Regions from separate parts of the Fusibacter sp. genome, predicted to be linked through region 1. Evidence: predicted binding sites of a transcription regulator. Region 1 holds the regulator's gene; each other region holds the start of a gene.

Region 1 (8,895 bases):
ACCATTTGCATCAATATCAAATGTTACTTCAATTTGAGGAACACCTCTTCTTGCAGGTGGAATACCATCTAATTGGAATCTTCCTAAAGTGACGTTATCGCTTGCCATCTGTCTTTCACCTTGTAATACATGGATATCAACAGCTGTTTGGTTATCAGCAGCAGTAGAGAACACTTGGCTTTTCTTAGTAGGAATTGTTGTGTTTCTTTCGATTAATTTAGTAAATACAGAACCCAAAGTCTCGATACCTAAAGATAGTGGTGTAACATCAAGTAATAATACATCTTTAACATCTCCAGAGAGGACACCACCTTGAATTGCAGCACCAAGTGCAACACACTCATCAGGGTTCACGCCTTTATGTGGCTCTTTATTTGTAAATTTCTTAACAGCATCTTGAACTGCAGGAATTCTTGTAGAACCACCTACTAGGATAACTTGTTCGATGTCAGATGGATTTAAACCAGCATCTTTAAGGGCTTTTTTAGTTGGTTCCATAGTCATATCAACAAGATTTTTAGTTAATTGCTCAAATTTTGCACGTGTTAAGTCAATATTTAAGTGAAGTGGACCTTCTGCAGTAGCTGTGATAAATGGTAAGTTAATGTTAGTTGATTGAGTTGTAGAAAGCTCTTTTTTAGCTTTTTCAGCAGCTTCTTTTAATCTTTGAAGCGCCATTTTGTCGTTTCTTAAGTCTACACCATGCTCTGATTTAAATGTCTCAGCTAAATGATCCATAACGATTTTATCGAAATCGTCACCACCCAAGTGGTTGTTACCGTTTGTCGCTAATACTTCGAATACACCATCACCGATTTCAAGAATCGAAACGTCGAATGTACCACCACCAAGGTCGAATACCATGATTTTGTGTTGTTTGTCTGTTTTATCTAAACCGTAAGATAATGAAGCTGCTGTTGGCTCATTGATGATTCTTTTTACATCAAGACCAGCGATTTTACCTGCATCTTTAGTCGCTTGTCTTTGAGCATCCGTAAAGTATGCTGGTACAGTGATTACAGCTTCTGTTACTGTTTCGCCTAAGTAGCTTTCAGCATCTGCCTTTAATTTTTGAAGAATCATAGCTGAAATTTCTTGTGGAGAGTATACTTTGTCGTCAATTTTAACTTTGTGGTCTCTACCCATTTCTCTTTTAATCGAAATAATTGTTCTATCTGGATTTGTGATTGCTTGTCTTTTTGCAGTTTCACCAACAAGTCTTTCGCCTGTTTTTGTAAACGCCACGATAGATGGTGTTGTTCTATTACCTTCCGCGTTAGGAATTACGACAGCCTCGCCGCCTTCTAATACTGATACACACGAGTTTGTGGTTCCTAAGTCAATACCAATTATTTTAGCCATTTTAATTGCCTCCTTATAATTTAACCTTCTAATGTCAATTTTATTATTTTTAACGGACAATAAATAAGTCGTCCTGTTTTTCAATAGATTTACCTTAAAAAATCTTCATATTCGATACGAGCTTAAACGTTCTCACTAGCTCTCATTTAAGACCCCTTTACCTACTGCCTTATTAATTTGAAACCTTTACCATACTTGGTCTAATGACTTTGTCACCCAATAAGTAGCCCTCTTGGAAGACAGCCACTACAGTTTCACCTTCAACGCCTTCAACTTCTTCTGTCATAACAGCATGATGTTTGTCAGGGTCAAACGGCGTATTAATGGCTTCAATTTTCTTTACTTCGTGCTTATCAAAGAAATCATCCAAAGATTTTTTAATCATCTTAACGCCATTTAAGACTTTATCTTCAGCATGGTCCTCTTCGAAAGAAGATAAGGCACGCTCAAAATTATCCATGATCGGTAACATTTCTATAATAAGCTTCTCGTTACCGTATTTAAAAATATCTGTTTTTTCTTTTTCTACACGTTTTCTATAATTCTGGAACTCTGCATTTAATCTTAAATAACGATCATTTAGGTTTTGAATTTCTGCTTTCAACTCTTCTACACCGCTTTCTTGTGTATCACGCTCTTGTGCATTTTCACTCTTGTCATCTGATTCTGCAGTTTCTGAAGCATTTGCCTCATTTATAACAGCCTCATCTGTCTCGACAGTCGTTTCATCGGCAAGTGTTTGATCTTTCTTTTTCTTACTCATCCGTCTCATCCTTTTTAATCATTTTCGTTGTTTTATAAATATATACCAGAAAACAAATCTGATAATGTATTGCTGATGTAATTTACAATTGAAATCACATTGCCATAATCAATACGCTTTGGCCCCATGACGAGTATTTTACCTTCATTTTTGCCATCGACCATATAGGTGGATGTAATGACACTACAATCTTCAAGTTCTTTAATACCTATTTCTGAACCTATTTTAATAGAGAGCTTATTTGTATCAACGACTTCTACCAACCCTTTAAGATTATCCTCTGATTTCATAAAATTAAAGATTTGTTTGGCCTTTTCTGATTCTGAAAATTCAAGTATTGATAAAATGTTTTGCTCACCCGCAATGTGAATTTCATTATCATCTAGGTTCTTAAGAGCATCCTTTAAAATTGGAATTAGATAATCAACAATATTTCCAAAGGTACTCAACTTCTCCTTCAATTTCAATATGGCACGGACATCTATGTTTTCGATGGTTTCTCCCATTAAAAACGATAGCATTGTGTCTGAAATTTTATCCAATATATATTGGTCCGTATTGGCAAGTGCTAATTGAATGCTCTTGACGATGCCGTTATCTGTAACCAAGATTAAGAGTACTTTCTTATCGGTGACTTTAATCATCTTTAAATTGGCCAACTGACATTTATTGAACTGAGGAATGGTCACAACTGATACAAGTCCTGTAAAATCCGCCAATAACTTTGCGGATTGATCTGCAATATCATTTGCCTCGATAATTTTCTTTAATAGAAGCGATTGTATCAGTTCTTTTTGGTCCAAACCAATTGTATGCAAGTTGGTCATGGAATCTACATATAGACGATAACCAAGCTCTGATGGTACCCTGCCAGCTGAAGTATGAGGTTGTTCTAAGTACCCAAGCTCCTCAAGATCTGCCATTTCATTTCTAATGGTTGCAGAACTGATTCCAAGTGGATATTTTTTAGAAATCGTCCTAGAGCCAACCGGTTGAGCTGTGTCTATAAAATCTCTGATGATTGCTTCCAAGATGCGAAGTTGTCTTTCAGATAACATCTTATCACCATCCTTCTGTTAGCACTCATCTTTAAGGAGTGCTAATTCTATATATAATATACCGCCAACCGCTTGACTTGTCAACCTTCTTTTAAAATATTTATAGTCTATTTACAATTCGTTAAAAATCATTTACCGCAGAACTTTGTTTAACACATCTAACCACTCTTCACAAGTTACCACTCTTCCTTTGCGCTAGATGACAACTCATGATATAGAATAAAAGAGATTCGAATCTTACTAAACAGCTCTATGTTCCAAGCTGTTAATAAAATTGAATCTCAGTTTTTTTTAATCTCTACTATATTTCACTTGAAGTATAAACAAGTCTATGACTTCAAATTATAATCGCTTAATTACTCACCCATAAACTCCAAGAATACCTGATTAGACAAGTCTCTACCAAGGGCTGTTAAATAAATTCTATCACCCGAATGATCTAATTCAATTAATTTTTGATTCATGAGCTTTTCAATTTCATTCTTGTATTTTGACATTAGATCAAGCTCGTACTTTAGGTTTATTTCTTTCGCAGAAATCCCCTTGTTGAGTCTTAAACCCAGCATAATGGTTTCAAACAAATCCTCATCTGCCTCAATAGGTATTTCCTCTTCAACCGGTTTAATTTTCTGTTCAAGTGCTTTAATATAGTGGGGAAAATTCGCAAAATTATTGAACCTTAAATTGCCTACTTTACTGTGTGAGGCTATTCCTAGTCCGAGATAGGCTTTATTTTCCCAGTATACCAGATTGTGTTTGGATTCCCTGTTGGGCTTGGCAAAATTTGAAATTTCATATTGATCATAACCATTATCTTTAAGAACGCTTTCAATTAAATGATACATGGCCCTTTCAGTATCCTCATCGGGTAAATTAATTTCGCCTCGTTCATAAGCATTGTACATAGGTGTGCCTTCTTCTAACTTTAGTGCATAAGCGGAGATGTGGTCCGGTTGAAGCTCACTGATGACTTTAAGTGTATATTTGATGTCATCTATGGATTGATTTGGAAGGCCAAACATCAAGTCCAAATTGATATTATCAAAGCCACGTTCCCTGAGACCCTTGTAGGTGGTTAAAAACTCGTTAAAGGTGTGTATTCGCCCAATTGATTTCAATAATGTGTCTTGAGCGGATTGAACCCCCATACTGATACGGTTGATACCAGCCGATAAATAAGCATTAATTTTTTCCTCGTTTAAGGTCCCTGGATTGATTTCTATTGTAAACTCTTCCAAATCCTTTAAAGTGTTAAATGCCTTTATTTGATTAACAATTTCAAGTATATATGACCCTTCAATACTTGAAGGTGTACCACCACCTATAAAAATCGTTTTAATTTTTGAGTCTTTAAGCAAGTCTGAATAAAGTTGTATTTCGGTCTTTAATGCTGAAATATAATTTTCCACAGCATTACTCTTTTCAGCATCGGTCACTTTATATGATACAAAATCACAATATGCGCATTTTTCAATACAAAATGGAATATGAATATATAAACTAATTTCACCATGACTTACCAGTTGATTTACCATTAAACTCATCTGAACCTCCTTTATCTTCTGACTATTACAGGCCCTTTAACCTTTAACCTTTATCATTTAATCAGATTAATCTTGTCTTATGCCTTTGAGCATTATAGGGATAAAAAAGCAATCGGAGAGCCCCGATTGCTTAAATCTTAATTATCGTCAAATTTGAGAACTGATAAAAAGGCTTGTTGTGGTACTTCTACCGAACCAAGCTGTCTCATTTTCTTTTTACCCTCTTTTTGCTTTTCTAATAGTTTTTTCTTACGCGAAATATCGCCACCGTAACATTTGGCAAGAACATCCTTACGCATAGCGCTGATCGTCTCTCTTGCGATTACTTTGGAGCCTACTGCTGCTTGAATAGGGATTACGAACATTTGACGTGGAATAACTTCCTTCAAACGTTCACATATGATTCTCCCCCTACTCTCTGCTTTTGTCTTATGAACGATCATAGAGAAGGCGTCAATATTTTCCTTATTAAGCAGTATGTCCAGCTTAACAAGCTCTGATACACGATACTCCAAGAACTCATAATCAAGCGATCCATATCCTCTTGTTTTTGATTTAAGGGCATCAAAGAAGTCATAGATTACTTCGTTCAGTGGGAGCTCATAATGCAGCACTACACGCTTCGGATCAAGATAATCCATGTGAAGCATGATACCGCGTCTATTTTGACAAAGATCCATAATATTACCAACATACTCATTTGGTACAATTATGTTTGCTTTTACAATTGGTTCTTCCATTGTACTGATTTCAGTAACAGGCGGTAAATTCGATGGATTTTGAATCATCATAACTTCGCCACTATTGGTTGTAATCCTATAAATTACACTAGGTGCAGTTGCAATGATATCAAGGTCAAACTCCCGATCTATCCTCTGTTCGATGATCTCCAAATGAAGTAAGCCAAGGAAACCACATCTAAATCCAAAACCAAGTGCCACTGAAGTCTCTGGTTCAAATGATAATGCCGCATCGTTTAATTGTAGCTTCTCAAGTGCATCTCTAACCTCATCATAGCTTTCACCTTCAGCTGGATAAATACCACAGAAGACCATAGAGGTCGCCTTTTTATATCCAGGTAATGGCTCAGCAGTTGGTTTTAATGAACTTGTAATTGTGTCCCCAACCCTACAGTCCTTTACATTTTTGATACTTGCAGTGATGTAACCAACATCTCCTGCTCTTAATTCTTCAACAGGAACTGGTCCAGGAACAGAAATACCAACTTCAACGACATCAAACTTTTTGCCAGCTGCCATCATCATGATTTGGTCGCCCTTTTTAACAGAACCTTCCATAATCCTAACAAAAGCTACTGCGCCTTTATAACTGTCATAGTATGAATCGAAGATCAAGGCCTTAAGAGGTGCATCTTCATCACCATCTGGTGGTGGGACAGCTTCTACGATTCTTTCGAGAACATCTTCAATATTAAGCCCGTTTTTAGCAGATATTAATGGGGCATCTTCAGCGATGATCCCAATGATTTCTTCAATTTCTTGAATGATTTCATCTGGTCTTGCACTAGGTAGATCAATTTTATTGAGTACTGGAACGATTTCAAGCCCTTGTTCATCAGCAAGATGAACATTAGCAAGTGTTTGCGCTTCTACACCTTGTGTTGCATCTACTACAAGCAATGCACCCTCGCAAGCTGCAAGCGATCGTGATACCTCATAAGTAAAATCCACATGGCCCGGTGTGTCGATTAAATTAAGCAGATATTCATGTCCATCCTTCGCCTTATACACAAGACGCGTTGTTTGGAGCTTGATGGTAATACCACGTTCTCTTTCAAGATCCATACTATCTAATATTTGCTCTTTCATTTCTCTTTGAGTCAATAAGCCTGTTTTCTCAATAAGACGATCTGCAAGTGTAGACTTACCATGATCAATATGTGCTATTATTGAAAAATTCCTTATATATTTTTGCCTTTCACTAGACATTTATATGCCTCCTTAACAGTGACTGTATATTCTAAACGCAATACGTTTAAACTTCCTTCTGAAAATGTACCTAACAATTATAACATACGATGTTAACCTTCTCAAATATATTTAAAAAAAACTTGATTTCTTATCAGGTGCGTGATAAAATTAGTCTGTTGAAAAACTGCGGGGAGGTGAACACGAATGGCTAATATTAAATCTGCAAAGAAGAGAATCAGTGTTATCAACAAGAAAACAGCTGTTAATAAGGCTAGAAAATCAGCGCTTAAAACTGCTGAAAAAAGATTCTTAGAAGCATTAGCATCTGGCGATAAAAATCTTGCTGAAGAAAAATTAAGATTCTTCGAAAAGAAAATGATTCAAGCTGGTGCTAAAGGAACATTCCACAAGAATGCAGCTTCTAGAAAAGTTTCAAGATTAAGAAAAAGATTAAACGCTGCGGCTGAATAGACGTTTACTTTTAATAATTTTGAAATTCCCCGAAAAAGACCGTGTCAATTTAATATTTGATCAAATATTAAAAAGCGTACATTTATATGTACGCTTTCGTCTTTTTTGTAACCTACCTTATTTTTGTAACCCACCTTAATTATAAGCCACCTTTTTTTAGCCTATTCTTATTCAAAATTAGCCTATAACAAAAAAAAAGCATCCTCAAGACTTTTATTTATAGCCTCACATTTTATATTCATATTCATATTCATATTCATATTCCACATTTCATACTTCATCTATACTAAATTACTATCTTCTACTTGTTGATCGTTTGAATTTCAAATAAGGCCTTCTCTATTAACAAATGAGGAGAAAGTCCAGTAGATTTCATTTCTATATCGACGGTTTCAATGATATCCACAATTTTATGCAAGGACTCAAAAGTGTATTGATTGGCAAAGTGAGATGCTTTCTTGGCTACAAAGGGATGTATGCCAAGTTTGGTTGCAACAATATTACTTGAATAGCCACTTTTAATGAGATATTTTGTTTTCAATATATTTCTAAACTGCTGATTAATCAAATAAAACACCTTGATTTCGGGTTCCCCATTGCCTACCAATTCATTTAGGATGAGCAAACTGGTCTGAATATTCTTCTCACTGATGGCATCAATCATCTTAAAGATGTTGTGCTCTATCGGAATTTCTAAATATTGATTAATGACACGCTCAGTAATTTCATCTTCGTTATTGGAAAGTGATTTGATTGTGTTGTCAACATCATATAGGTTTTTACTGGATTCCTTGTCTAAATAATTACTCATTTCTATGAAGTAATTGAGGGCATGATTCGAAATTGGCTTTTGATATTCTTTAAATTTCTTGTTAACCCATTTTACAAACTCCGAATGGGTCATCTTGTCAATCGAAACAAAAGTCCCTTCTTTTTCAAATAACTTATAGAGCTTTTTACGCTTATCCAAGTCTTTTTCAACAAAAACAAGGATCGTTTGCTCAGGAACTGATTTTAAGAATGACATCAATTTTACTTCTGCTTCATCTTTTACATTTTTAAATAAGTTGACATTATTTACATAAACAATTCTCTTTGAGTCAAAAAAAGGCAGGGTTTCAGCAATACTTAAAAATTGATCCACATCAAAACTGCCTTCAATCGTCGTAAAGTTCAATTCCTTATAGGCCTCCATCAAGAAATTCGTCTCAATCATCTTAACGATATTGTCGATTAAGTACTGCTCTTGACCGGTTATTAAATTTATAGGAGCAATTTCGTTATTTCTCAATTGCTTGTAGTAAGTCATAAAATCCATTAAATAAAACTCCTTCATAAATGTTCTTATAAAATAGTATCAGCAAATGCAATAAATTGAAAGCCTAATTATAAAATCCACGTTCTTTTAGTTCAATTCTTTATCAAAATAAGACCTAACCCCTTGAGGTGACATTTCAATGCCACCCAAACGATAAGTTTCAAGAACAATAACTTTGTATGTATTCAAGAGGTCAAGCACATCTTTATTAGGCATCAGGTATTTTTCATTGTGAGAAATTACAGCATATTTTACCTTATGCTCGTCTATGAATTTTTGACTAAAACCTGTTTTTGAACCATGATGTGATACTTTTAAAAAGGTAATCTCTTGAGATTCAAATGGTAATTTTTCATAATTTGGACCGCTTATATCCCCTAAAAATATCCCATTTACAGTTGCTGCTCTATATTCAATGGCAATTGCATTGTCGTTAGTCTCACTTGAA
Region 2 (8,895 bases), on a different contig from region 1:
TAAAGGTCGTAGAGAGTCCGGCTACAAACAGCATCGTTTTTAAAATTGGTGCTAATGCGAGCTTTTTATTGAATATTGTAATGACCCTACCGCCCTTAACCTGATCTGTTAAAACACCGATATAGACCGGCAACAACGGAAAGGTACACGGTGCAAAGAACGATATAAAACCGGCAATAAAAACGGTACTCATATAAATTACCATAATGCCACCTCCCTATATTAATATTATAAAGGGAATGCAATTTTATTGATATCTATTATCATTTGCAAAAACCTTATTTTAATCAGAAGTCTACAGACTTTTTTTGTGAATAATCGACACAATAATTCAAAATAATTCAATTGATATTTACATAAATTTCCGTTATTATTTTATTAATTGTTTAATATTCAAGTTGTAAATATTAAAGGATTTGTCCTATAACCCATTTGCGTTCAAAACGCAGATTTATAAGAAACCAAAGGTGACATTATGAGCCGTATAAAAGCTGTTAGCATGTTGGTGTTAGCGAGTATTCTATGGAGTTTTGGCGGTGTCTTTATTAAACTGATTCCATGGTCGTCATTTGCAATTGCGGGCTACCGAAGCCTAATCTCTGGTACTGTGGTATTTATCTACCTAAAGGGTAGGGTTCGAAAACCTACCAAGCAAGTAATTCTGGGGATGTTAGCCTACGCTTCAATGTTAATTCTCTATGTAACTGCAACTAAAATAACAACTGCTGCGAATGCTATTTTACTCCAGTATACTGCACCGATTTGGCTAATTTTAATTAGTTTCTTCGTTATGAAAGCACCTATTCACAAAATTGATATTCTCTCTGTAATGACTGTATTTGCAGGGATTTCCATATTTTTTACCTCCAATATTGGCCTTGGCCAAATGGCTGGAAACTTTCTTGCCATTTTAAGCGGTATCAGTTTAGCGCTTGTTGTTCTTTGCTTGAAGCACTCTGATGCCAATGCTGAAATGCAGATAATATTCTGGGGTAATATATTAACCTTTTTTATATGTCTGCCGTTCTCAACTAATATAGATGTCTCAATTGAAGCCGTGGGTTCAATATTATTCTTAGGCGTCTTTCAACTTGGAATTTCCTATATTTTATATGCATCAGCTGTCAAATATGTATCCGCTGTTGATGCCGTTTTGATTCCTATCATAGAACCCCTATTTAATCCAATCTGGGTAATGATCTTTGCTTCTGAAGTCCCTTCAATACAAGCTGTAATAGGCGGTGTCATCGTCGTTATGTCCATCGCTAGTCGAAACATAATGTTAACCAGAGCACAAAAAAGAAAGCAGTTGACCATATGAGTCAACTGCTTATTTTTTTTCGACATATTCATTTTCATTTTAATTTTGAGCCTAAATATCGGCTTACGCTTTTGATCGAATTTTTCTTACATGATCTCTAAAACGTCTTCAAGTGGTCTTCTCTGTCTGCGTGGATAAAGTGCCTTCGATTCATCAAAATGCCCCAATCCGATTAACATTACAACGCTCTCACTTTCTTTAAGATTGAAGGCCTTCTTGATACCATCAAAATCAACACCACTCATAGGATGACTGTCTACACCAAGTTCTTTTGCTGCAAGCATGATCGACATTGCATACAAGCCAGCATTGCTTTCTGCAAACTTGATTTTTCTTTCTTCTGAGCTACCATATAAGAATCCAGCAGCATTAATTGCATTTTGTGTCTGTTCATCACCAGCAATGGTTTTAAGTTCTTCCCAAACTGAGTTCTCTGTAGAATAGCCTTCTCGGTCACCTACCACGATTAGTGTAATTGGCGCTTCTTTAATCTTTGGTTGCTTGTTTGCATTTTGGAATAAAACTTCCTTTTGCGCCTCCGAACTTACTGCAATTACACGCCATGGTTGTAGATTGAATGCAGATGGTGTAAACCCTGCAAGATCTATAATTTCCTTTAAAGTCTCTAATGAAACTTCTTTGTCTGGGTTAAAAAAATTCACTGATCTTCTTTCTGTAAAAACTTCTCTTAATAACATATTGTGCCTCCTTTAGACTTATGCTTATCCTATTTTTGCACTCAGAGTGATAAATTGAAATTATATTACTAATTAGTGATACTTGTTTAAAAAAAAGGAAATTGACTCCTAAAGAAGCCCGTTTACCTTTTTCAATAATTGATGAAGTTCATGCTTTTCATCATAGGTCACTAATTTAAAAAACTGATTTAACTCTTCCACATGAAGTTCAAAGACTTCTTTAATTAAGGCTTCACCTTTCTGAGTTAAGCAAATCGTAAATGCTCTGCGATCTTCAAGATTACACTGTTTTACTACGAGACCTTCCTTCTCAAGATTCTTTATGACTACTGTCATATTACCACTGGTAGAAAGCGTTTTCTCAATAATCTCACAAATCTTCATATTGCCTTTATGGTATAATGCCTCGAGTACGCCAAACTGCGCAACTGTCAGTCCATAGTCAGACAAAAACCGCTGAAGCTCTCTTCCCAACGAAAGTTGAGTTCTTGTGATTGCTATAACCAATTTTAAGTTAATTTCATTTTCATCACCGTAAGTGCTTATCTTCTTCATGCTTTTAATATATCACTAACTAGTGACAATGTCAACCCATTAATGACCTTTCTTTTTTTCTTTTTTCTTAAGTTGTTTTTTTTCGAATTTCATTTTTTCAAGTTGTTCTTTAAGTGCAGTATTTTTTGTTTTTCTAAGCTTTTTCATCGACTCTCGCTCAAGTCTGATGGCCTCTTGTGCCTTTGTTGAAAGACCTGATGCATTCAATTCTTTTGAAATTAAACGCTGTACCCTTTTAGGATTAATTCGCCTAGTAGTGCTTACTGAACGTCCATCAACATCATAGTATTGACTGAACTTAAGCTTATAATAACTTTTTTCTACAAATGCTAGAAGCGTCTCAACTTTTGGTTCCTCTCCAAAAATGACTTTACTAACACTCAACTCATTTTGGTTTTCTGACTCAAAAACACCAATCCAATATGGATTCTCAAAAAAAACGGTAAATCGATTCATATCTTCCTCCTGTTTTACGCATTTTTGAGAATGGACAACCCCAGGAGGGCAGGTTACTGACAGCTAGCTGCATCCGGACTACCAACCGGATTGTGTTTTTATCTCTGCATTTTCATATTATCTAATTCGATACACTTTGTAAAGTGGTGAATATCAATTGTGATGTTTCTTGATCATAATCAATTCTCACATCATTTGAATCCGTTATTTGACCAGAGAGCAACTTCCTTCCGATTTGAGTTTCAATAACCTTTTGAATATATCTCTTTAGTGGCCTTGCACCGAACTCAGGTACATATGCCTTTTCGATGATATAGTCTTTAGCCGCATCCGTTAAACTTAAATGAATTTGTCGTTCAATTAAAAGTGACTGTAGTGACTGGATCGTTAAATCTATAATCGCTCTGATTTGTGATTTTTCAAGTGGTGTAAACAGTACCACCTCATCCATACGGTTAATGAACTCAGGTTTAAAGTATTTAAAAAGCATTTGGTGGATTTCATTTCTTGTACTTTCATCGAGTCTTCCTTGCTGAATTCGCTCAAGTAGCAACTGACTTCCAATATTTGAGGTCATAATGATAATTGTATTTTTGAAGTTTACTGTCTTACCCTGGTTGTCTGTTAATCTACCTTCATCCAGTAATTGAAGTAATACGTTAAAAACATCTGGATGTGCCTTCTCTATCTCGTCAAACAATAACACTGCGTAGGGCTTTCTTCTAACGGCTTCAGTCAATTGTCCACCTTCATCATAGCCAACATAACCTGGAGGCGCACCAATAAGACGTGAAACCGCATGCTTTTCCATATACTCACTCATATCAATCCGAATGAGATTATGTTCATCATCAAATAAAGATTCAGCTAATGCTTTTGCAAGTTCTGTTTTACCAACACCTGTTGGTCCTAAAAAGACAAATGTACCAATCGGTTTTTCAGGATCCTTAAGCCCTGAACGTGCCCTAATGACAGCTTCGGATACTGAAGTTACGGCCTCATCTTGACCGATTACACGCTTATGAAGGTGTTCTTCAAGATTTAAAAGTTTATCTTTTTCCGTTTCATTTAGTTTACTCACAGGAATCCCAGTCCATTTGGAAATGATCTCAGCAATCTCTTGCTCAGTTACAGCTTCTTTTAACAGGGTCAAGGAATGAGACTTGGCGTTTATCTGAGCCTCTTCAAGCTGTTTTTCTAGAGTGGCAAGTTTACCATATTTGAGACTTGCTAGTTTCTCCAAGTCGTATGCCCTTTCAGCTTCTTCGATTTCTAGTCTGACCTTTTCTATCTGAGCCTTAATGTTTTTTTCATTTGATAGAATTTGTTTTTCGACTTCCCATTGTGCTTTCATATCCTGTGACTTCTCTTTAGATCTGGTAATTTCATCCTCTATTTGCTTTAATCTTTCCTTTGCCTGCTTGTCCGTCTCTTTGGACAATGCTTGTTTTTCAATTTCTAGCTGAAGTTGGCGGCGTAATATTTCATCTAAATCACTTGGCATGCTGTCTATTTCAGTGCGAATCATGGCAGCCGCTTCATCCATAAGGTCTATAGCCTTGTCTGGTAGATATCTCTCTGTGATATAACGCGCGGATAAAACCGCACACGCCACAAGTGCAGAATCAGTTATTCTAACCCCATGATGAATTTCAAAACGATCCTTCAAACCCCTTAATATAGAAATTGTATCTTCAACATTTGGTTGATCCACTAGAACAGTTTGAAAACGTCGCTCAAGTGCAGCATCCTTTTCAATGTATTTTCGATACTCATTCAAGGTCGTCGCACCAATACAATGCAGCTGTCCACGCGCTAGCATAGGTTTAAGAAGATTACCCGCATCCATTGCACCTTCTGTTTTTCCAGCACCCACAATGTTGTGAAGTTCATCGATAAACAAGATAATTTCGCCATCAGAATTTTCAACTTCACCCAGCACAGCTTTTAAACGCTCTTCAAACTCACCTCTGAATTTAGCCCCTGCGATTAGCGCGCCCATATCAAGTGCATAGACCTTCTTGTTTTTTAAGTTCTCTGGCACATCACCGCTTAGTATTCTCTGAGCTAAGCCCTCCACAATTGCAGTCTTACCAACACCTGGCTCACCAACTAAAACCGGATTATTTTTGGTTCTTCTAGACAGTATTCTGATGACCCTTCTGATTTCTGAATCACGTCCAATGACTGGATCAAGCTTACCTGTTTTAGCCAGTTCAATCAAATCCTGAGCATACTGATTAAGGGCATCATAAGTAGATTCAGGGTTATCGGTAGTCACTCGTTGATCATTTCTAATCGCCTTCATTGCATTTAAAAATTTCTCTTTATCTATATTGTATTTGCCAATCAACTTAGCTGAAAAAGTGCCTTTTTCATTTAAAAGTGCAAGATAGACATGTTCAACACTAATATAATCATCACCAAATCTTTGACTTTCTTCCTCAGCATAAATCAAGAGTTGATTTAAACGTCGTGTTCCCATAACTTGAACTTCATTCCCATAAACTGCTGGTAAGGATTCAAGATGTTTCTCTAATTCATTGAGATACGCCGTCACATCAATACCCATAACCTTAAGCATCTTACTGATTAAACTATTTTCTATTTTGAGGAGTCCATAGTGTAAATGCTCTCCATCAACCTTTGAATGATTGTATTTTATTGCCATTTTATGTGCCATTTCAATAGCTTCACTCGTTTTTTGTGTCATTTTCTCAAGATTCATTTTATGCACCTCCCATTTTATTAGCACTCTCTTCTGTCGAGTGCTAATTTAAGTATAAAATAAAATTTCCCCTTTTTCAATCCATGTAAATCGATTATATGTAAATTTTTTATGAAAAAAAGATGCTGTATTCTTCGTTTTATTCATACCAATAAACGAAATCACACAACATCTTTTTCTTTATTTGTTAGCTACATTTTCAGTTTTTAACCAGGCTTGATTTTCTTCCAGTTTCACAGAAAAAACCCTACCATAGTTCTCTTCATATTTTGATTGGTGGTATTTAAACAACATTTCTTTGTTAAACTTACCCACAATCTCTATTTTACCAGTTTCATGGCTCATGCAGAATTTAATTCTCTTACTATGTCCATGCATTAATTTTTTAGCATTTTCAACGATATCATATGCTTCGCTAAGAGGAACTTGAAATTGGTTCTTTACACCTTTTACTGGTCTACATTGGAAAATGTAGTAAGGTACAATCCCGTTTTTAACAAGTCCATTTATAAGAGTAGCAAGTGTCTCTGGCTTATCATTGACACCTTTTAAAAGAACTGTCTGATTGTTCACGATGATGTTGTGATCCAGCAGACTTTTGATAGATCGAATTGCTTCTTCAGTCAATTCGTTAGGATGATTAAACTGGGTAACTATATAAATACGTTTCTTTTTGGAATATTTATCTAGGAGTCCCAATAAATCTTGATCAGAATAGATACGTTCAGGAAAAACGACTGGCGTTCGTGTTCCAAATCGAATGAAATCGAGATGGTCAATTGTAACAAGCTCTTGTAAATAAGCTTCTATCATTTCATTTTCAAGTAGAAATGAATCACCACCGGTGATTAAAACGTTGTTAATCTCCTTATGGTCTCTAATATACGCAACTGCTTCCTTTATAAAACTAAGTGTTTCGCTTGTATTTGTTCCAACAAGTCTTTTTCTAAAACAGTGCCTGCAGTACATTGCGCATTTGTTTGTGGATAAAAGCAGTGCGGTTGTGCCATACTTATGTTGTAAACCTTGCATCTTCGTATTTTGTGATTCACCACTCGTATCAAAATCTCCATCCATATCAAACTCGCCGATAGATGGTATTGCCATTTTTCTTATAGGATCATTTGGATCCTCTGGATCAATTAGATTTAAATAATAAGTTGTTGACGATATCGGAAAATGCTTTGAAATTTTATCATAAGCCTTTTCCTCTTCTGGTGAAATCCGAATGAATGCTTTGAGTTTTTCAACATTATTGACGTTGTTCTTCAAAGAATCCTTCCAGGCCATTTTTACCCCCTTTAATTTAATTTCATGTGTTAAATAATAAGTTACACTTAACTCACTTTATAATTATACCATAAAAACTTATCAATAAAAAGGCAATGATTACCATATTGTAATACTCAAATTCTTTTTAAGACTCATTTCACCAGCTGAAGTGATATATGCAAATTAATTTGTTAATTTTTTGTCTTTATATTCATTTTTACAAGGCCCTTTTTATCTCATATTGTATTTCTATTTTGTAATATTTATTACAATCGCGTAACATGATAATGGTTTTTTTCATCCCAAGCAGCCTTTTAAAACCAGCGCCACACCTTTTGTTTCTATTTCGTAACTTTTAGCTTTGTTTACTACATTTTTATCTTAATTAAATTGGATTTATAAGATTGAACCCATTATTTGATTGTGATATTATTAACGCATAAAACGTATTATGCATTTTAACCTTGCTTCGGTGTATATATATACAAACATTATGCGTGATTTTTAACGATTTTGTCATTTAGGTGATTGTTTATTCCAATCATTTTATGAATCACTGGATTTACATCTGCTATAGTCCCCTATTAAACAGCCCAAAAATTAATAGTCCTAAACCTGTATTACCTATATTCCTTTAAAAACGCTAGATTATAGCAGATGTAAAGTTTCCAGATTTAAAGCAAGTTTATTCATTAATCTTATAAATTCATTAAAAAAGGAGTACCCTCATGGAAATTAAAGTATGTATCGGCAGCGCCTGTCACTTAAAAGGCTCATATGATGTTATTAAGAAATTTCAAGCTTATATCACGAAACATCAATTAGATGAAGCCATCATATTAAAATCTTCTTTTTGTCTCGGCAAATGTTCGGATGCCGTTTCAGTGCAAATCGACTCTAATGAAATTATTTCAATGACACCTGACGCTGTTGAAGGCTTTATGGATCATCTAAAGAAGAAGGTGATCTAATTGGACTTTATTAAGTTTGATCATGATCTTTGCGATGAGTGTTTTAAATGCCTTCGCGCATGCCCTACAAAGGCCATTGCCTTTACCAACAGAAGTAGACACATTATTGATCATCTTTGTATTAAATGTGGCTTATGTCAAATTCACTGTAGTCAAGGGGCCTTATCAATTCAACTGGATCTTGAGAAAGTTAAATTCGCAATTAAAGCTGAAAAACGAGTTCTTGTCTCACTTGCCCCTTCATTTGCAGGTGTATTCAATATGAAGGCACCTGAACAGATGGTAACAGCATTAAAAAAGCTAGGCTTTGAAGTTGTTGAAGAAACTGCAAGGGGGGCTGAAATCATATCACTTGAATATGAAAAAGCCATCGGCAATGGCAGTACAGATAACATCATTACAAGCTGTTGTCCTTCAAGCAACTACCTCATCGAACACTACTATGAAAATGCAACTAAAGCTGTGATTCCTGTAGTTTCACCCATGTCTGCTCATGGACTGGATATGAAAACACGTTACGGGACTGATCAAGTAACAGTATTTATTGGCCCTTGCTTGGCAAAAAAAGCAGAGGCCGTAGATCATCCAACAGCAATTGATGCTGTTATAACATTTAAAGAACTTGAGGGATGGCTGGCTGAAGAAGGCATTATTTTATCAGACCTTGAACCGACACCCTTTGATACACCTGTCAGCAAAAGGGGAAGAGCCTATCCGATGGGTGGGAGTTTATGGAAACGAGATTTAAAAACACGAATCAACCCAAACTACAAATACATTCACGTGGATGGCATTGAGGATTGCAAGCTCTTTTTAGATGCCGTTGAAAGTGGAGAAATCAAAGGCTACTGCGCTGAGCTAAACATATGCTCAGGCAGTTGTATAAACGGCCCA
Region 3 (7,246 bases), on a different contig from region 1:
CGAGGACTTCTTGCTATTCTCACCATACGAAGAAATTTGATGTGATGTGAGGGGCAATCCGCAACGCAGTGAGGACTTCTTGCCCCGAAAATTACATCAAATTTCGTCTACATCATCCCCGGCATTCCACCGCCCATACCTGCCATAGCAGCCATGTCGTTTTCTTCTTTAATATCCACAACACCAGCTTCTGTTGTTAAGAACATCGCCGAGATTGAAGCTGCATTTTGAAGCGCTGAACGCGTCACCTTAGTAGGGTCAACGATACCCGCTTTGATCATGTTCACGTACTCACCCTTAAGTGCATCAAAGCCGATGCCCACTTCTGCATCTTTAACTTTCTCAACAACTACTGAACCTTCAAGGCCAGCGTTGAAGGCAATTTGTCTAACTGGCTCTTCAAGCGCTCTTGCAATAATAAGGGCACCTGTTTTTTCATCGCCCACAAGCGTTTGAGCTAGGTCAACCACTTTAGAAATTGCAGCGATCAGCGCTGTACCACCACCTGGTACAATACCTTCTTCAACAGCAGCACGTGTTGCATTAAGAGCATCTTCTATTCTGAGTTTCTTTTCTTTCATTTCAACTTCAGTTGCAGCACCTACTTGGATTACAGCAACACCACCTGCAAGTTTAGCAAGTCTTTCTTGTAATTTTTCACGGTCAAACTCAGATGTTGTCTCATCAAGTTGCATTTTGATTTGACCAACTCTTTCATCGATAAGGGCTTTATCGCCTAAACCATCGATGATCGTTGTGTTGTCTTTGTCAATTTTAACTGATTTTGCACGGCCTAACATATCAAGCGTTGTAGATTTAAGATCGTAGCCAAGCTCGTCTGAAATCACAACACCACCTGTTAAGATTGCAATATCTTGAAGCATTGCTTTTCTTCTATCGCCAAAGCCTGGTGCTTTAACAGCAACACAGTCAAATGTACCTCTTAATTTGTTTACGATTAAAGTTGTTAAGGCTTCGCCTTCAATATCTTCAGCAATAATCAAAAGTTTGCCGCCACCTTGGACGATTTGCTCAAGGACAGGTAAAATCTCTTGAATATTTGTGATTTTCTTATCTGTGATCATGATAAATGGATTTTCAAGTACTGCTACCATTTTTTCAGGATCTGTAACCATGTAATGTGATAAGTAGCCTCTGTCAAATTGCATACCTTCAACCACTTCGAGTTGAGTGCTGTTTGTCTTAGACTCTTCAACTGTGATAACGCCGTCTTTACCGACTTTTTCCATCGCTTCAGAGATGATTGCACCAACAGTTCTGTCTGCAGCTGAAATCGACGCTACATCCTCAATATCTTTCTTATTTTCAATGAGAATGCTCTCGCTTTTAATCACTTCTACAGCAACCGTTACCGCTTTCTCGATTCCCGTTTTAAGAATCATTGGGTTAGCACCTGCTGCTACGTTCTTTAAACCTTCTCTAATGATTGCTTGCGCTAAAATTGTTGCAGTTGTTGTACCATCACCTGCCACATCGTTTGTCTTAGTCGCAACTTCTTTAACCAATTGAGCACCCATGTTTTCAAATGGATCTTCAAGTTCAATTTCTCTTGCAATGGTCACACCGTCATTGGTGATAAGAGGTGATCCATATTTTTTCTCTAATATAACATTACGGCCTTTAGGCCCCAAAGTCACTTTAACTGTGTTTGCTAATTTATCCACACCCGATTCAAGTTTTTTACGGACATCTTCACCGAATTTAATATCTTTAGCCATTTTTATATCCTCCTATATCATTAAAACCTTATCAATCTTTTACTCTACGATTGCGAGAATATCCTCTAATTCGCAAATTGTAAGTTCTTCGTTATCTACCTTTATCTCAGTACCTACATATTTTTTAAATACGACTTTATCACCGACTTTTACGTCTTCAACTTCTTTTCCAACAGCTACGATTTCAGCCATTTGAGGCTTTTCCTTTGCTTGAGATGGTAAAACGATACCACTTGCTGTTTTCTCTTCTGCTTCTAATTTCCTAATAATAACTCTTTTTCCTAATGGTTTTAACATAAAAACTGCCTCCTCTAAACATTCAAATTATATATTCCTCTAAATCATTTGCCAATACTTAAGTATGCAAATATCAATGCATAACCCTTTATTTAGAGCACATTCTCATCATAATACATGTTCATCAAAAAATCAAGCATTTTTAGCACTCGTTTTGATAGAGTGCTAACAAATTAACAATTTGTTTAAATTTACATCTCATTCATCATTTTAGATGCTGTAATCACTGCATCAAGATAGAGCTGATTGATCACAGAATAATCTACCTGATGGTCTTCTGTGATATCGATAATCATATCCCAATTGCCTTTTTCGTAGTATTTTAAGAGTCTTAAGAGGTCATGAAATGGATTTTTAACCCCCATAAGGGCACTTTTTACATCTTCTTTTAGTGGCAACTGTTCCAAGACCTCAAACAAGGGTTTCTCCATTATGGTGTCAATCAGGGAGAACAATCCAAGGAGAAAGGCTTCAGTTTCTCTGTGTTCAAGCCCAAAATGACGTGATACTTGCTCTGAAAATATAGCCCTGATCAATGAAACCTTGATGATTTCCTCTGGTTTCTCCGAGCTAATGTCTCTGAGCATAATCAGGGTTACCCATTTTCTAATTTCATTTAACCCCAGCATGGTAAGGGCATGATTTATACTGGTGATTTCGCTGTTGGAATAAAATGCAGGCGAATTAATCAATCTAAGGAGCTTATAAGCCAAGGACATATCACTTTTAACGATTTCTGACAACTTATCAAAGCTCGGTTCGTCATTTACAGTTTCTTTGAGAATCTCCATATAATTAAAGGTAGACACGTTGATGCCCTTGCTTCTACAAATGATAGGCTTTTCGAAGAAAAATCCCTGGAACAATTCATAACCAAAGCTCACCGCTTCTTCAAAATCTCGGTATGTTTCCACTTTTTCAGCTAAGAGCTTAATCCCTTTGCTTTTGTATTTATCTGCCACGATTTTTCGGCCTTCAAATCCCAAAACTAAAAAATCAACTTTTACAATATCCACATAGGGTAAAATGGCATCAAATTTTTCATTGTCTACAAAATCATCGAGGGCAATGGTATAGCCCTTTTCTTTTAGATTTTTAATTTTTTCCACAAAACGGTCATCTACCTCAACCGTTTCAAGAATCTCTATGGTTAAAGCATCCGGCGAAATTAAAAGGGGTAAATCCTCCATAAGTAGATTCTTAGTAAAATTAATAAAAGCCTTCTTACCACCGGTTAACCCTTCCATACCAAAATTTACAAGCGCATCTGATACAACAGTGGTGGTTGCAAGATCCCCATCAAAGTCTTCTTCGTAGATGTTTTTAACACCCTGTCGATATAAGATTTCATATGCGACGACGCGCTTTTTGACATTAAAGATGGGTTGCCTTGCTAAAAATACATCCATCGTCTTCATTTTATATCACCAATCCCATTCTTATTTTCTCTCATATAATAGAAGAGAAACTGTTGAGCATAGCCACCGTAATCCGTAAAATAATTTTCAACAAAATCCTTGTAAGCCCTTGGATGGTCCTCTACTTCATACAGGGTTTGAAGCATTTTTTTTACCCATGTATCAATGGGAAAGGCTTGCTTATGTCCCAAGCTAAAAAGCAATACACAGTCTGCTACCTTTTCCCCAACCCCATAAAACTTCGTCAATTCATTCTTTGATTCTATGTAAGAAAGTTGACGCATTTTCTCAAGATCTATGCTTTCCTCTAATATTCGTTTTGCTGTAAGCGAAACTGCTTTAGCTCTATAGCCAATGCCTTTGACCTGGAGTGCTTCTAAACTGGCCTCTGCCAATGCCTCAACCGTGGGAAAACTATAATATTCACGACCGTCAATGGTGCCGATATAGGTGCCAAACCGCTGCGATAGTGCCTCAACGCTCATTTTAATTTTCGGAATATTGTTATTTGCTGAAATAATAAAGGTTATAAGTGTCTCAAAAGGCTCTTGGTTTAAGAGGCGCATGCCCTTATAATTTGAAACTGCCGTTTTGAGAAAACGGTCTTTTTTCTTTAAATGTTTCCAAATAGAGTCATAATCCGCATGCTCGTCAAAATAATGTGCTAAATAGGCATCCTCAATTGGATACAAGGCCTTTTCAATTTCAACCCGGTAGTCTCTAGCATCCGGTCTAAGGGTAAGTACAGCACCTTTTACAATTCCCCTATACCCATTTTCACATTTTTCCCATCTAAAACATTGACCGCATTCAAAAGTTGATACCGGTTCAAAATGACTTGATTTTAAAACCATATTGCCTCCCTAATCATTGGTATTATTATATCTTAAATAGGTAAAAATAGCCACATTTAGGACAAAGTCTCTCAAAAAGAAGCTCTAATTTTTAAGGCGGCCTAAAGGCGCTTCCTACCAACATATAGGGCTTATTTGAAAGCCAATATTTCAAAGTTCAACTTATATGCATCAGGCCATAAAAAAACACCCAAAGTGAAAAATGCGTTTCACCTTGGATGTTATTAAAATCTATTGATTTGGCAGGAAGCCCAGTACCACTTCCCTCGCCTCATTGTATAATGTTCTTTCTGAAATCCTTAAAAGCTGGTGATCGGATACCAGGAGCTCGCCATTGATCACAGTGTGACATACATCTCTATTAGATGCATTATAAACAATTTGGGCATAGACGTTCTCAACATCTAGTGGCACGAGCATGGATTCCAAACGGTCGACTCTTAAAGTGACAATGTCTGCTTTTTTACCACTTTCAATACTGCCGATTTCGGATGCCTTTCCAAGGGCTTCTGCCGCCCTTATGGTTGCCATTTCAAAGACCTTTCTGGCATTCATAATGGTAGAATCCAGTTGGTTGCCCTTGTGAATCAAGGCTGCCATTCTCATTTCCATGAACATGTTGAGTTCGTTGTTGCAAGGACTGCCATCTGCACCAAGCGTCACCTTAGCCCCTCTTTGAAGCAATTCCTCAACAGGTGCAAAACCTGATGCCAATTTCATGTTTGAACTTGGACAATGGGCAATTACAGTTTCAGAGTCTATCAAATATTGCTTTTCTAGTTCGTTCAGGTGGATACAATGGGCAAGGATTACATGCTTTCCTAAAAACCCAATCTTTTTTAAATACTCAATGTTTTCCATACCAGTTCTATTTCTAACAATCGCAATTTCACCCTTATTTTCAGAGGCATGGGTATGAAGTCTCACATCAAACTCACGGCTCAATTTCACACTTTCTTTCAAAAGATCTTCTGAGCATGAAACGACAAACCTTGGTGCCAATGCATATTCAATCAAACCCTTGTTGGTCTGGTGCCACTTTTTAATCAATCTCTTACTCTCTGAAATTGAAGAAGCCATGTCTTCCATAAGACCACTTGGTACACCTTCATTGTAATCCATCATACATTTTCCACTAATAGCCCTGATGCCCATTTCCTTAATGGCTTCAAAACTTGAATCGGTATGGTTGACCGTTTCCATATTGACAATGGTTGTCGTGCCGCTCTTTATGAGTTCACCAACCCCGACCATGGATGAAATGTAATTAGATCGTGCTGTATGGGCCGCTTCGGATGGCCATATTTTAGTCTTTAACCAATCCATTAACTGTAGGTCATCACCAAAGCCTTTAAATAGGGTCTGGGTCAAATGCGTATGCGTCTGAATCAAACCTGGTATAATCAACTGGCCCGTACAATCTATAACTTCATCTGCTTCAACAAACAAGGTTTTTATCTCTAAAAAATTATTTTCCTTTTCAAAGGGCTCATGCTTTACGATGCTTTGAATTTTGTCATTTTCAATCAAAACACTCCCATAATAAACATCTCTATTAGGGTTCATCGTTACAATAAGTCCGTTACCCAATACTCTTTTCATGCCTCAACTCCACATCTTATTTAATCGCGCTACTCTCTCTTATAGTCTATAAGATAAGGCGTCGGAGTTCATTATGAAAAGTATCCAATTAGGTTCCCATTATTTAGAATTTTTTCTACGCAGGTAAAGTTCTCGAACTGGTCTTAAAAGCTCAGGGTGTCTCATGGACTTCATCCTTGGAAATGCACGGTACAATCTTAAACCATATATTTTTTCGGCAACTTCATTTTTCACAATTGCCGCTTCATTTTGTCGTTTTTCAATTGTCTCTCTTAGGTTATTTTCTACAAATTCAAGACGGTCTTTTAGCTCTTGCTCAATTTTGTCAATGACCTCGTAATTGAAATCTTCAATTCTGCCTTTTAGTTCACTTGAAAGTGATATTCTCTTGTCTTCAATTTCCCCTTTGACACGTTCAAGTTCTTGTCTTAATGGCTGACTCAAACGCTCAACATCAAGTCTCAACTGTGCACTGATTCTTTCAAGTTCCAAAATCAAGTTTCTCAAGTTAATCATGCCTCTGACGGTCTTATAGCCATCTACTGTAAAATAAGTCACAAGCATTATGCCCAGTGGCACATATAAAGGACCTTCCAACAAGGAGATGCCCTGCATAATAAGTGGATTGACAATCTGAATCACAAAAACGCCAATGAAAGCCCAATAGATAGAAAACTTTAAGCAGACATAACCCATAATGTTAAATTTTTCATCAGAATAATCCCACCACTTTGCATGGAACATCTTCTCTAGGAGATATCCTGTAAGCCATTCAATGCTTGAAGTCACAAGGAATACCATCAAAAATATTCCAGGCAAGCCCATACCTGATCCTGTTGCCACTAATCCATTAAGGCCTTCTACCATACTAAAAATTGCAATGGCACCAATGCCATAGATTGGACAGAATGGACCATATAAAAAGCCCCTATTGATCCACTTTCTTTCTTTATAATAGGCATAAACCACTTCGGTTAGCCAACCGATAAAAGCGTATATAACAAATACTATAACAAGCGTTGTGAGTTTTACAGCCATCAGTGCCTCCAAGAAAAATGAATTAATTTCTATTAACAATTGATTTTTGTTTCGTATTTCGATATAATTAACATGCAGATTGCATTCCCGTGCAATTAATTCCATTTAACATTTTTTTGTACATACTTAAATCACAAACCCCGATTTAAATATGGTTGTTGCCTTTGTATTATAGCAAAGGCATATTTTTTTGTCTAGATTTCCCAGTCCAAGAATTGACTCTGAGCCTACCAATCATAAAAAAGCACACTAGCAGGTCACCTAAAGTGAGTCTCTAATGTGCTTTTGTTTTTTTGAT

The links. Region 1 encodes HrcA, which represses chaperone genes, less so after heat shock. Its sites were predicted from a motif close to TGTTAGCACTCNNNNNNNNNGAGTGCTAACA; they were not measured.
Region 2: a site for HrcA is predicted at 5,777-5,807, ahead of clpB (ATP-dependent chaperone ClpB). Genes of this name have one in related genera too.
Region 3: a site for HrcA is predicted at 2,177-2,207, ahead of groES (co-chaperone GroES). Genes of this name have one in related genera too.

What each region holds. Positions count from the first base shown of each region.
Region 1 covers NZ_JBVBZF010000032.1:9,433-18,327, forward strand. The annotation lists gene dnaK (molecular chaperone DnaK) at 1-1,362, opposite strand, end outside; gene grpE (nucleotide exchange factor GrpE) at 1,535-2,125, opposite strand; gene hrcA (heat-inducible transcriptional repressor HrcA) at 2,158-3,183, opposite strand; gene hemW (radical SAM family heme chaperone HemW) at 3,540-4,727, opposite strand; gene lepA (translation elongation factor 4) at 4,865-6,676, opposite strand; gene rpsT (30S ribosomal protein S20) at 6,863-7,129, shown strand; gene holA (DNA polymerase III subunit delta) at 7,431-8,447, opposite strand; partial or broken gene AC220I_RS07380 (DNA internalization-related competence protein ComEC/Rec2) at 8,535-8,895, opposite strand, start outside.
Region 2 covers NZ_JBVBZF010000002.1:34,611-43,505, reverse strand. The annotation lists gene AC220I_RS03035 (cytochrome c biogenesis CcdA family protein) at 1-205, opposite strand, end outside; gene AC220I_RS03030 (DMT family transporter) at 476-1,321, shown strand; gene AC220I_RS03025 (nitroreductase family protein) at 1,408-2,019, opposite strand; gene AC220I_RS03020 (MarR family winged helix-turn-helix transcriptional regulator) at 2,128-2,574, opposite strand; gene AC220I_RS03015 (YjdF family protein) at 2,614-3,030, opposite strand; gene clpB (ATP-dependent chaperone ClpB) at 3,152-5,758, opposite strand; gene AC220I_RS03005 (KamA family radical SAM protein) at 5,939-7,048, opposite strand; gene AC220I_RS03000 ((2Fe-2S) ferredoxin domain-containing protein) at 7,759-8,001, shown strand; gene AC220I_RS02995 ([Fe-Fe] hydrogenase large subunit C-terminal domain-containing protein) at 8,002-8,895, shown strand, end outside.
Region 3 covers NZ_JBVBZF010000162.1:595-7,840, reverse strand. The annotation lists gene groL (chaperonin GroEL) at 108-1,739, opposite strand; gene groES (co-chaperone GroES) at 1,779-2,036, opposite strand; gene AC220I_RS14960 (EAL and HDOD domain-containing protein) at 2,228-3,454, opposite strand; gene AC220I_RS14955 (DNA-3-methyladenine glycosylase family protein) at 3,451-4,308, opposite strand; gene AC220I_RS14950 (5'-deoxyadenosine deaminase) at 4,540-5,910, opposite strand; gene AC220I_RS14945 (putative ABC transporter permease) at 6,010-6,948, opposite strand.